Regions from separate parts of the Microbulbifer sp. ARAS458-1 genome, predicted to be linked through region 3. Evidence: predicted binding sites of a transcription regulator. Region 3 holds the regulator's gene; each other region holds the start of a gene.

Region 1 (3,135 bases), 860 kb from region 3:
CCATCAGCAGTGCAGCGAAGGCCAGGTACGGGTTGGCGGTGGGATCCGGGAAGCGGGTCTCGATACGCTTGCCTTTCGGGCTCGGCACGAACGGAATGCGGATGGACGCAGAGCGGTTACGCGCGGAGTAGGCCAGGATTACCGGCGCTTCGAAGCCCGGAACCAGACGCTTGTAGGAGTTGGTAGACGCGTTACAGATGGCATTCAGCGCGCGTGCGTGCTTGATGATACCGCCGATGTAGAACAGGGCAGTTTCAGACAGGCCAGCGTAGGCGTCGCCCGCGAACTGGTTGACACCGTCCTTACTGAAGGACTGGTGCACGTGCATACCGGAACCGTTGTCACCTACCAGCGGCTTGGGCATGAAGGTGGCGGTCTTGCCGTAAGCGTGCGCTACGTTGTGTACCGCGTACTTAAGGATCTGAACTTCGTCAGCCTTCTTGGTCAGAGTGTTGGCGCCAACGCCGATCTCACACTGGCCAGCGGTGCCCACTTCGTGGTGGTGCACTTCGATCTCCAGGCCCATGGCTTCCATAGCGGAACACATGGCGGCACGCACGTCGTGCAGGGAGTCGACCGGTGGAACCGGGAAGTAGCCGCCCTTGACGCCCGGACGGTGACCCATGTTGCCGTCGGTGTAGCTGGCACCGGAAGACCAGGCCGCTTCTTCGGAGTTGATCTTGTAGAAGGCGCCACCCATTTCGGCACCCCAGGTGATGTCGTCGAATACGAAGAACTCGGGCTCCGGACCGAACAGTGCGGTGTCACCGAAACCAGTGGACTTCAGGTATTCCTCGGCGCGCAGTGCGATGGAACGCGGGTCGCGCTCGTAGCCCTGACCGGTGATCGGGTCAACAATGTTACAGCGAATGATCACGGTGGATTCGTCGGTGAACGGATCCAGGAAGGAGGTCTCGTCATCCGGCATCAGGATCATGTCCGATTCGTTGATGCCCTTCCAGCCAGCGATGGAAGATCCATCGAACATCTTGCCTTCTTCGAAGAACTCGCCGTCAACTTCCTTAGCAGGAATGGAAACGTGTTGTTCCTTACCTTTGGTATCGGTGAAGCGCAGGTCTACCCATTTGGCTTCGCTCTCTTTGATCAGGTCGAGCGTCTTTGACATTACAGTCCTCCAAGAATGAAAAGTTATGTTCGCGCCGATTCGCTTTATCTTGTGGCAACTGTAAAAGCAAAGAGTGTGCCAAATTGGGGCAAACCGGTAACAAAGTGATTCGGGTCGTAAGAAATGGCTACCTGTGGGAGCAATCGGGTGCAAATCAACCAATCCGCAAGGCCTTTTAAGCGCCAGCACTCCCTGTCAGGTCACAATAGTCCCAACAATGGTGCTCTCAAACCTCTATTTGCACTATTTTGGGGCCGAGAAGTCACGCCGAGCACCAATATGGTGCCGCAAGCAAATTCCCGATAGCGAGTTTATAATTCGCCACCTTTTCCGGGAAGCCAGTAACCGGGCTCCCGGCCTAAAATTCAACCGCGGTTCCGGCACATCTCCTATGCACTTCGTCGTCAAATTTTTTCCAGAGATCACTATCAAGAGCAATCCCGTGCGCAAGCGCATGTCACGTCAGCTCGCCGACAACCTGCGCAAGCTCATGCGCCAGCTGGATGATCGCATCCAGGTGCGCAAGGATTGGGAAAAAATCGATGTGGTCGCACCGGATGCAGTATCCCACCTTTCCGAGCGTATAGAGGAGGTACTGGCGCACACCCCGGGCATTGCCAATTTCGCCCGGGTGCAGCAGTTCCCGCTGGGCGACCTGGATGATATCTACCAGAAAACACTGGCCATCTGGGGCCCACAGCTCGCGGGTAAGACCTTCTGTGTACGGGTAAAGCGTACCGGCAAGCACGACTTTCAATCCCTCGACGTAGAGCAGTACGTGGGCGGCGGCCTCAACCAGAACACCGACGCCGCCGGGGTAAAGCTCAAGAACCCGGATATCACCGTCAAACTGGAAATCCGCCACGACAAACTGAATGTTATCGAGGAACTACACCAGGGCCTCGGCGGCTTCCCGCTCGGCACCCAGGACCCGGTCATCTCCCTGGTGTCCGGCGGCTTCGATTCCACCGTGGCGAGCTATCTCACCATCAAGCGCGGCATCCGCACCCACTTCCTGTTCTTTAACCTGGGCGGACGCCAGCACGAGCTGGGGGTAAAGGAAGTCGCCTTCTACCTGTGGGACAAATACAGCTCCTCCCACCGGGTGCGTTTTGTCACCGTACCATTCGATGAGGTGGTCGCGGAGATTCTGGAAAAGGTGGACGACTCCTATATGGGCGTCGCCCTCAAGCGCATGATGCTGCGTGCCGGTTCCATCATTGCCAAAGAGCTGGAAGTGGACGCACTGGTGACCGGTGAAGCCATCGCCCAGGTTTCCAGCCAGACCCTGAAAAATCTGTCGGTGATCGACAGCGTCACCGATACCCTGGTACTGCGCCCGCTGATCACCTCGGATAAAACCGACATCATCCGTACCGCGCGAGAAATCGGTACCGAGGAATTTGCCGCGAATATGCCGGAGTACTGCGGCGTGATCTCGGTCAAACCCACCACCCGCGCAAAAATGGAAAAGGTGGAACACGAGGAAACCCGCTTCGACTTCACCGTTCTCGATCGCGCCGTGGGAAATCGGGTGATGCAGAACATCGACCAGGTGATGGACGACCTGGGTGAAGACGCACCGCCGGTTGATATTTTCAGCGAACCGGGGGATGCCATCATCATCGATATCCGCCACCCCACGGAGGAAGAGGTGAACCCACTGGAGCTGGACAATGCAGAGGTGGAAACCATCCCCTTCTACCGCCTCAGCACCGCTTTCCAGAAACTGGATAAAGAAAAGCAGTACCTGTTGTATTGCGCGCGCGGGGTGATGAGCCAGTTACATGCATCCCATCTGCTGGATGAAGGGTACCGGAATGTGGGAGTTTATCGGCCCGAGAACAAAAAGGGCTAGCCGGACAACCAGGGGGGCTCGGACTACTCCGAGCCCCCCTGGGTTACTGCGATGGCACACACCGGGTAAAGTCTTCAATAGGGCGAGAAAACCGGCTTCTCTTTCTGCAGACGGCTCAGTGTAGATTTCTCGCTGGATAACTCCCGACGCT
Region 2 (3,135 bases), 160 kb from region 3:
CCTGACTGTTTTCGATCGATTGCCAGCGCAAGGATTCGCTCTCCCCGGCGTATTCCGCAAACACAGCCAGGCTTCTTGTCTGGCAGTCTTGTAGCCGCTGTAAGCGCTCATGCACCTTCGCATCAAACTGGCTACTGGCAAACCCGATGGCCCCCCAGGCTCGCTCCTGACCGGAAAACTCTTTCGCTTGCATGAAATTGAACAGGGCAACCAGTAGACGTGTCACTTCCGGGTCGTCAGCGACATCCGCCGCTTCAAAAACCACGCTAAGCAGCCCGGCAATCAGGCGACAGTAGGCGTCGGTAGATTCCAGCGCGCTGACTTCAAACGCATCGATATGCCTGCGCAGTTCCATCAGTTCATCCAATCCATGCAATGAATAGGCGATACTGTTCAGTAGCCGCATATCGGCCGATGCATCATTGGGCCCATTCTGCAGATAGCGATTGTGCAACAGTGCGCGAAAACGCCCTTCACTGCACTGACAGTTCCGAACCTGGGTATCGCGCTGTTCATGGAAACGAAAACCTGCCGATACCAGATAGATATTGCTGATACCGCGCTCGCGCTGCAGTTGATGAACGAGGTCCGAAACGGTAGTTACCAGCTCACAACTCCCGGCGAGTCGCTCCAGCGCCTGAATTTCCGCACGCTTGGCAGCAAGCAGGAATTTTTCCGCATCTTCACTGTGGTTGTGCATGGTAGCGCCTCCGCATGCCACTGCTGGGGGAGTGAAATATCGAGTCAACGAATATGCAGTTAACCCAGCAATTTATATTCCACACGACACCGGGAGACAGTTAAATCCACGGTCCGGCCAAACCTCCCCTACACAATGCACCAGACTTGATCACCGCCAACTAAAAGCACCAAATTGGCGCACCCCGCCAGCCTCTTGTGGCGCCCAAGTGTGAGACTCAGCGCTACACGTAAAGATATCGGGGGCCCGTACACAGGAAATGCTGCGGCTGACTCCCGTTAAAACTGGCATTGAGTTTGCTACATATAACCCGTGCGAGCAGGTGCAATGCTGCACTCACGGGTTTACCCGAACAATCAGAACACTCTGGATAAAGGCGTCCACCACTTTCCGATGCGTATCGGTCTGTGTGGGCGCTTTTTTTGTGCCCAAAATCCGCCGGCCCGCGGAAGACCGCAGAAATGGTTTAGCCTCCAGCACTTAATAAAGGAAACGATTATGGCTTATCTCGCTCCTACCGAATTTGTGACCAAAATGGTCGATGCCGGGGAATCGAAAATATACATGTCCACGCGGGACACCCTGGTGCGCGCCTATATGGCCGGCGCCATTCTCGCGCTGGCCGCGGTGTTTGCGGTAACCGTCGGCACCATGACCGGCTCCCATCTGATCGGTTCGATCCTGTTCCCGGTGGGCTTCTGCATGCTTTACCTGATGGGGTTTGACCTGCTGACCGGTGTATTCGTGCTGGCGCCGCTGGCCTGGCTGGACCGTCGACCGGGAGTGACCTGGGGCGGGATCCTGCGGAACTGGGGGCTGGTCTTCCTGGGCAATTTTGCCGGCGCCCTCACCGTCGCGGTCATGATGGCGTTTGTCTTCACGATGGGCTTCAACACCGAACCCGGTGCGGTGGGTGCCAAGCTTTCCTCAATCGGTGAAGCGCGCACTCTGGGTTACGCGGAGTACGGTGCCGCCGGTTGGTTTACTATTTTTATCCGCGGCATGCTGTGCAACTGGATGGTTTCCATGGGTGTAGTGGGCGCAATGATTTCCACCAATGTGAGCGGCAAGGTGATCGCCATGTGGATGCCCATCATGCTGTTCTTCTTTATGGCGTTCGAGCACTCGGTGGTAAACATGTTCCTGTTCCCCACCGCGATCATGATGGGTGGTGACTTCTCGGTGATGGATTACCTGATCTGGAATGAGATTCCCACCGCACTGGGTAACCTGGTTGGCGGTCTGGCCTTTACTGGCCTGACGCTCTACAGCACCCACTACAAAACGGCACCCAAGCGTCAGCTGAAAACGGAAAACGGCGCTGCCGGCAAAGAGGCTCTGGCCTGATCGCAATACAGCCCCGCACTCCGCGGGGCTATTTTTATGGCTGTTTCTATGACGGGCTCCATAAATAGTTCCCTCGCCCTGGAGGCGGGCCAGCACAGTAGCGCCGGCCTAAAACCGGAAAACCAGGACAGTTGCGGCGCCTTTTTGCCGGCGGAACCGCAGCTGGCCGTCAAGGGCGCCGCCTTTGCCATTGCCGATGGCATCAGCTCCAGTACGGTCAGTGCTGTGGCCAGTGAAACGGCAGTGAAAAGTTTTCTCGACGACTACTACTGCACGTCCGACGGCTGGAGTGTACAGAACGCTGCCGAACAGGTGATCAAGGCCACCAACGCCTGGCTATTCGAGCAGACCCGCCAGAGCCCGTACCGCTTCGATAAAGACAAGGGCTACGTATGTACCTTCAGCGCGGCCGTTTTCCGAGGTAGCGAGGCGCACCTGTTTCACCTCGGAGACTCCCGTATCTACCGCCTGCGCGGTGACTCTCTGGAACAACTCACCCACGACCACCGTCTGTGGCAAGGGGAGCACCACAGTTATCTGAGTCGCGCGCTGGGCGCGGACGCACAAACAGAAATTGATTACCGACGACTTTCCCTGCAGGCCGGCGATCTGTTTATTCTGAGTACCGATGGGGTGCACGATTCCCTCTCGCAACGCACGCTGATTGAGCACCTGCAACAGGAAAGCGCGTGTCTCGATCGCGCAGCAAAAAACCTGGTGGCCGCGGCACTGGCCAACGGCAGTAGCGACAACCTTACGGTGCAACTGGTGCGAGTGGACAAACTCCCCCACACAACCCCGGCACTGATCGACCAGGCCGGCAAATTGCCATTGCCCCCCATTCTCAAATCCGGCGACAGCTTCGACGGCTTCACCATCGAGCGGGATATTCACGCGAGCCACCGCAGCCATGTCTATCTGGCTACCGACCTGGCTACTGGTAACCGGGTAATCCTCAAGGCGCCCTCCGTCGACCAGAGTGAAGATCCCGCACATCTGGAGCGGCTGTTGATGGAGGAATGGCTGGCGCGACGGGTGGACAGCGTCCATGTGGTGCGGGCAGCGGCAACTCATCGCCCGCGCAATTT
Region 3 (3,135 bases):
GCCTGCTCGGCCCCAACGGCGCCGGTAAAACCACCTGTTTCTACATGATTGCCGGCCTGGTGCAGGCGGATGCAGGCCAGGTGATGATCGACAGCGAGGATATTACCGGCCTGTCGATGCACGGCCGCGCACGCAAGGGTATCGGCTACCTGCCCCAGGAGGCCTCGGTCTTTCGCCGCCTGTCAGTCCAGGACAACATTCTTGCGATCCTGCAGACGCGCAAGGACCTGAGTAATACCCAGCGCAAAGAGCAGCTGGAAGCCCTGCTGGAAGAATTCCATATTACCCATATCCGCGAGAGCCTCGGCATGGCCCTGTCCGGGGGTGAGCGGCGACGGGTGGAGATTGCCCGCGCCCTGGCGACCAACCCGGCCTTCGTCCTACTCGATGAACCATTTGCCGGTGTAGACCCGATATCCGTCAACGACATCAAGCAGATCATTCGCCACCTCAAAGACCGCGGCATTGGCGTATTGATTACCGACCACAATGTGCGCGAGACCCTGGATATCTGTGAGACCGCATTTATTGTCAGCGAGGGCCATATCATCGCTTCTGGCGCCCCCCGCGACGTCGCCGAAAACAAACAGGTGAAAGACGTCTACCTGGGACATGAGTTCACGATTTAACCCTGAAAGCGGAAAAATTTCCCCGTTTTGCACTGTGGAGCGGACGTAAGTCACAGGATTTCACCCGTGACCAAATGCTTGCATTTTTTCGGCACACTTATTGCTTAACCGCCCCCTTGTCTTCCGCCCCGCCCCGGGGTAGTCTGCATGAAATGAGCTTTACCCCGCCGCAGGGAACATAAAATTCTCCGCAGCGGATCCACGCCAGACTTTTCTGCCGGCATACCCCTATGAAGCAGTCACTCCAGTTAAAACTCGGCACTCAGCTGACGATGACGCCACAGCTGCAGCAGGCCATCCGTCTTCTGCAACTGTCGACCCTGGACCTGCAACAGGAAATCCAGTCCGCACTCGACAGCAACCCGCTGCTGGAATCGGACTTTGACGAACACGCCGGCGAATCCCATCAGGATCAAAACACTCCCGCCGAGCGCAAAGAGGAAGCCCCGGAACGGTCCACTGAGGCGCAGAGTGAATCCGCCGCAGACGGAGACTGGAACAGCGACATTCCCGACGACCTGCCGGTAGACACGCGCTGGGATGACATCTACTCCAGCGGCAGCCACAGTGGCGGTGAAGGTGACGAATATGCGCTGGAACAGCGCAATGCCGCCTCGGAGAGCCTGCAGGATCACCTGATGTGGCAACTCAACCTTACACCGCTGACCATTGAGGACAAGCTGATCGGCGAAGCCCTGATTGACGCCATTGCACCCAATGGTTTTCTGGATACCCCCATCGAAGAACTGGCGGAATCCATGGAGCTTGAGTTGGATGAAGTAATGGCGGTACTCAAGACCATCCAGCAGTTGGAACCCGTGGGCTGTGGTGCGCGGGACCTGCGGGAAAGCCTGCTGCTGCAACTTCACCAGCTGCCAGAACACACTCCCTGGCTGCCCCAGGCCGTGACCGTTGTCAGTCAGCACCTGGATCTGCTAGGCAAAAGGGATTTCCGCCAACTGAGCCGCCGCACACGTCTCAGTGAATCGCAGCTGGGCGAGGTAATGCGCCTGATCCAGACCCTTACCCCCTACCCCGGCGAAGCGTTTGGCGGTGAAGAGCCCCAGTATGTAGTGCCGGATGTGATCGTCAGCCGCAAACACGACCGCTGGGTAGTAGAACTGAACCCCGAGACCACGCCCAAGCTGCGCATCAACGACGCCTACGCGGCAATGATCAAACGGGCTGACAATTCCAGCGAAAACAATTACCTGCGCGACAATCTGCAGGAGGCCCGCTGGTTTCTGAAGAGTCTGCAAAGCCGCCACGAGACACTACTGAAGGTGGCAAGCAGTATTGTGGAAAAGCAGCAGGGCTTTTTCGAACAGGGCCCTGAAGCCATGAAGCCCATGGTGCTGGCAAATATCGCCGAGACCATTGGCATGCACGAATCCACCATCTCACGGGTAACCACCCAGAAGTACATGCTCACCCCTCGCGGTGTGTTCGAACTCAAGTACTTCTTCTCCAGTCACGTCAGCACCGATTCCGGCGAAGACGCCTCCTCCACCGCCATCCGGGCACTGATCCGCAAGCTGATCGACGGGGAACAGCCGCGCAAGCCGCTATCAGACAACAAAATCACCCAGGAGCTGGACGCCCAAGGCATCAAGGTCGCACGCCGTACCGTGGCCAAATACCGAGAGTCCATGGGCATCCCCTCTTCCAGCGAACGCAAGCGACTGGTTTAACGACTCCGGTCACAGAATGCCTGTGACGCACCTCTGATGTCACCCCAGTCCTCACACTTGCGGTTTGCGCCCCTTTTTTGATCAATTTCCAGGCAACCAATAGCCTTGCGGCGAGTGTATCCTTCCATTCTGACGCACTTCCTAGTAGGGTTGCCGCCCTGTGCGGGGGTGCGACCAGATTGTGTTGTACCCGATGAGGAGAAATCCATGCAGATCAATATCAGTGGCCACCACGTAGACGTTACTCCGGCCATTCGCGATTACTGCCTGACCAAACTGGACAAGCTCTCCCGCCATAATGACCTGATCACCACAACGCAGGTTATCCTGTCCGTCGACAAACTGATCCAGAAAGCCGAAGCCCGCGTTCACGTGAACGGCAATAAGGATATTTTTGCCGATTCGGAATCTGAGGATATGTACGCAGCGATCGACTCGCTCACGGACAAACTCGACCGGCAGCTGCTGAAACACAAAGAGAAGTTACGCGGTCACCGCTAGGCTCATACCCATACGAGCCAACGGCTGATTCGCACCGCTAGATCATCTGTACGTTATGACATTGGAAGCATTACTCTCTCCCCGCCTGAGCCTTTGCCACCTGGCGGGGAGTAGCAAGAAGAAGCTGTTGCTCAATATCGCCCAGGCGATCTCGGATCAATACCCCGAACTGGACACCGACACAGTGTTCAACCAGCTGGTCGCCCGGGAGCGCCTGGGCTCTACCGGCATTGGCGAAGGTGTCGCCATTCCCCACTGCCGCCTGCCTGGCAGTGAAAAGCCAATCGGCGTGCTCTGCACCACTTCACCCGCGG
Region 4 (3,135 bases), 850 kb from region 3:
CCAGGCGTTCCAGGTCCTGGTGGGTAGCGGCAATAATGCGGACATCGACTTTAACCGGGGTGTGGCCGCCCACCCGATAAAACTCCCCGTCTGCAAGCACCCTCAGCAGACGGGTCTGCGTCTCCGCGGGCATATCCCCGATTTCATCCAGGAATAATGTACCGCCGTTGGCCTGCTCAAAGCGGCCGGCGCGTTGCGCACTGGCGCCAGTGAATGCACCTTTTTCGTGGCCAAACAGCTCAGACTCCATCAGGTCCTTGGGAATCGCCGCCATGTTCAGGGCAATAAATGGCTGATTTTTGCGTGGACTGTGGTTGTGCAGCGCCGCTGCGACCAGCTCTTTACCGGTGCCGGATTCGCCATTGATCAGCACGGTGATATTGGAGTGTGACAGGCGACCGATTGCCCGGAACACCTCCTGCATGGCCGGCGCCTCGCCGATAATTTCCTTGTTGCCAGTACCATTTTCGATCACTACCGGCTCTTCCGGCTGCTGCTCGTTGGCCAGCGCCAGTGCGCGGCGGGTAACGGCAACCGCCTCGTCCACGTCAAACGGCTTGGGCAAATATTCGAATGCACCGCCCTGATAGGCGGCGACGGCGCTGTCGAGATCCGAGTGCGCGGTCATGATGATGATGGGCAGGGATGGACGTTCGGCCTGGAAGCGCTGCAGCAACTTGAAACCATCAGAGCCAGGCATGCGGATATCGCTGATCACCACATCCGGCGACTCACTGTAAAAATCGTCCAGGGCGCGATCGCCGTTTTCATAACAGGTGGTCTCAATCCCGGCGCGGGAAAGTGCGCGCTCCAGTACCCAGCGGATAGAGCGGTCGTCATCAATAATCCAAACGCGATTGTTCATAGTAATTTTCCGGCCTGCGTTTTTTTGATTCAACGGTTTGTTCTGGTGTTACTTCTGCTCAGTCGAGCATTGCGGCTAGTCCATTGCCAACGGTAAATAAATCTGGAATTCGGTTTGCCCCGGCTGGCTTTCACATTTGATAAGCCCCCGGTGCTGATTGATGATGTGCTGGGAAATAGAAAGTCCCAGTCCGGACCCTTCGGCGCGCCCGGAAATCATCGGATAAAAAATCCGCTCACGGATGTCTTCCGGAATCCCTGGGCCGTTGTCGACGATGTCGATCCGGCAAACCAGTGAGCAGTGACGGCGGCCAATGGTGAACTGCCGCTGCACCCGGGTGCGGATAATCAGACTGCCCTCCGCCAGACCAATATTTTCTGCAATGGCCTGCATGGCGTTGCGCGCAATATTCAGTACCGCCTGAATCAGTTGTTCACTGTCCGCTGGAATATCCGGAATGGAGGGATCGTAGTCGCGCTGAATAATCAGCTCGCCATTGCATTCAGCCTCCACCAGCTGCGCCACGCGCTCAGTGATGGTGTGTACATTGACCGGCTCCAGTTTTACCGGAATGCGCGGCCCAAGCATGCGATCCACCAGATTGCGCAGGCGGTCCGCCTCTTCGATGATGATCTGGGTGTACTCACCAAGTCCGTCATCATCCAGTTCACTGAGCTCTCTTTGCAGTAACTGTGCCGCTCCGCGAATGCCGCCCAGCGGATTTTTCACCTCGTGCGCCATACCCCGCACCAGGTTACGGGTGGTCTCCTGGGCCGAAATCAGTGCGTCTTCACGGGCAATGCGCAACAGACGATCCATGGACTGGACTTCCAGCAACAGCAAGCCGAGTTCGGTGAGCGGGGTTACCGAGTAGTCGACGGTGCACTCTTCCAGGTTGTGCAGAAACCACAGAGCACGGCGCACCGTGTATTTCTCACCACTGGCCAGAGAGGAGCGCAGCGCCTGCAAGGCGGCGGGGTTTTCCCGAACCACCTCTTCCAGAGGCAGGCCGCAGGCGCGGGCACTGGAAGCCGCCACCAGGTCCTCTGCAGCGGAGTTCAGATAGCAGAGGGACAGGTTTTCATCGAGCACCAAAACGGCCGAGGTGAGGTTGTCCAACAGCAGGCGTAACTGGCGGTCATTGAGCATTCGCGGTTCCGAAGTAATTCACATGTCCGGTTCGCCTAATGGCAGTGCAAGAAGCAAACCAAAATGGCGCAAAAAATCCGTCGTATAGGAAGATTTTCAGGTCACCACCGGGGATGGCTGGCAAGATGCGCACCATTATTGTGCATAGAGCGAAAAATAGCCAGTTCGGGCGTGCATCTCGGGGCACGGGCGCCAGGAAGTGAGTCAGAGCGGGGCAGAGCCCGTGCCTGCGGGGAAATACGGAGAATGGAGGCCCCGCCTTATCAGCAAGTGGGACCACAGGTTGCGATAGACAGAATTCAGCGTGGTTGAGGTTTGACCGGTTTGGCCACACCGGGAGCCTGGGGCATCTGCGGCATTTGTGGTGCCTGCTCGGCAGGGAAATCGGGTACCTGACCGCCCGGGCGCTTCACGTGTACCTGGATAGTCTGGGATTGCGCCAGTGGCTGTCCGTCCGCCCCAAGCAGTACCGCCCGTATGGTGTGAGTACCGCGCTCCAGCGCGGATATATCCAGACTGGTGCCAGAGGAACTGCCGGACCAACGCTGACCATCGATTACCGCAAAAAACTGATAACCGTCTCGCGGCACCGGGCTCATGGCCACCTCCAGCACGATAAAGCGCTGCCCCGGGGGAATGGTGGCATCGTTAGCCGGGCTCACGATGGCAAATTTCACCGGGCCCTGCTCGGCGCGCGTCTCTTCGCTGCCAGGCGACAGTTTGCGCGTAGGCAGCGCGCCCTTGGGGGCAAGGGGCTGGACGTTGATCGGCCCGATTTCCACCTTCTCGGCCTTTTCTCCGGCGGGTGGGTTGTCACTGAAGGTCACGCGACCATCGGGGCCGACGATCTTATACACGGTGCCACCGGAGGATTGTCCCTGGGCGGCGGATTTGTCGTCACTGTGTTCCTGGGCCGATGCCGGCATCGCCAGTAACGCAAACCAGAATATGGACAACTGCACGGTGGATCTGATCATGGGCGCTCCCGCAATCTTCTTTGCAACATTCCGTTCTCTAAAGGCTAGTGTACTCGCGAACGGTATAACCGCATAAATACTCCAGCCACAAACCACCGATTTCAACACATAAAAAAAGCCCACACCTTGCGATGTGGGCTTTCT

The links. The regulator sigma-54, encoded in region 3, starts transcription at its own class of promoters, with help from an activator protein. The targets are predictions, from matches to a motif close to TGGCACANNNNTTGCNNT.
Region 1: the regulator sigma-54 is predicted to act here: its motif matches at 1,190-1,207, upstream of glnA (glutamate--ammonia ligase).
Region 2: the regulator sigma-54 is predicted to act here: its motif matches at 986-1,003, upstream of AAFH99_RS06380 (formate/nitrite transporter family protein).
Region 4: the regulator sigma-54 is predicted to act here: its motif matches at 2,058-2,075, upstream of glnL (nitrogen regulation protein NR(II)).

Annotation. Positions count from the first base shown of each region.
Region 1 covers NZ_CP155838.1:868,921-872,055, reverse strand. The annotation lists gene glnA (glutamate--ammonia ligase) at 1-1,126, opposite strand, end outside; gene thiI (tRNA uracil 4-sulfurtransferase ThiI) at 1,518-2,984, shown strand; gene AAFH99_RS03515 (protein kinase domain-containing protein) at 3,059-3,135, opposite strand, start outside.
Region 2 covers NZ_CP155838.1:1,568,748-1,571,882, reverse strand. The annotation lists gene AAFH99_RS06385 (nitrate regulatory protein) at 1-700, opposite strand, end outside; gene AAFH99_RS06380 (formate/nitrite transporter family protein) at 1,199-2,047, shown strand; gene AAFH99_RS06375 (protein kinase domain-containing protein) at 2,096-3,135, shown strand, end outside.
Region 3 covers NZ_CP155838.1:1,724,892-1,728,026, reverse strand. The annotation lists gene lptB (LPS export ABC transporter ATP-binding protein) at 1-629, shown strand, start outside; gene AAFH99_RS07070 (RNA polymerase factor sigma-54) at 860-2,320, shown strand; gene hpf (ribosome hibernation-promoting factor, HPF/YfiA family) at 2,528-2,821, shown strand; gene ptsN (PTS IIA-like nitrogen regulatory protein PtsN) at 2,877-3,135, shown strand, end outside.
Region 4 covers NZ_CP155838.1:872,420-875,554, reverse strand. The annotation lists gene glnG (nitrogen regulation protein NR(I)) at 1-865, opposite strand, end outside; gene glnL (nitrogen regulation protein NR(II)) at 941-2,014, opposite strand; gene AAFH99_RS03530 (DUF4124 domain-containing protein) at 2,314-2,991, opposite strand.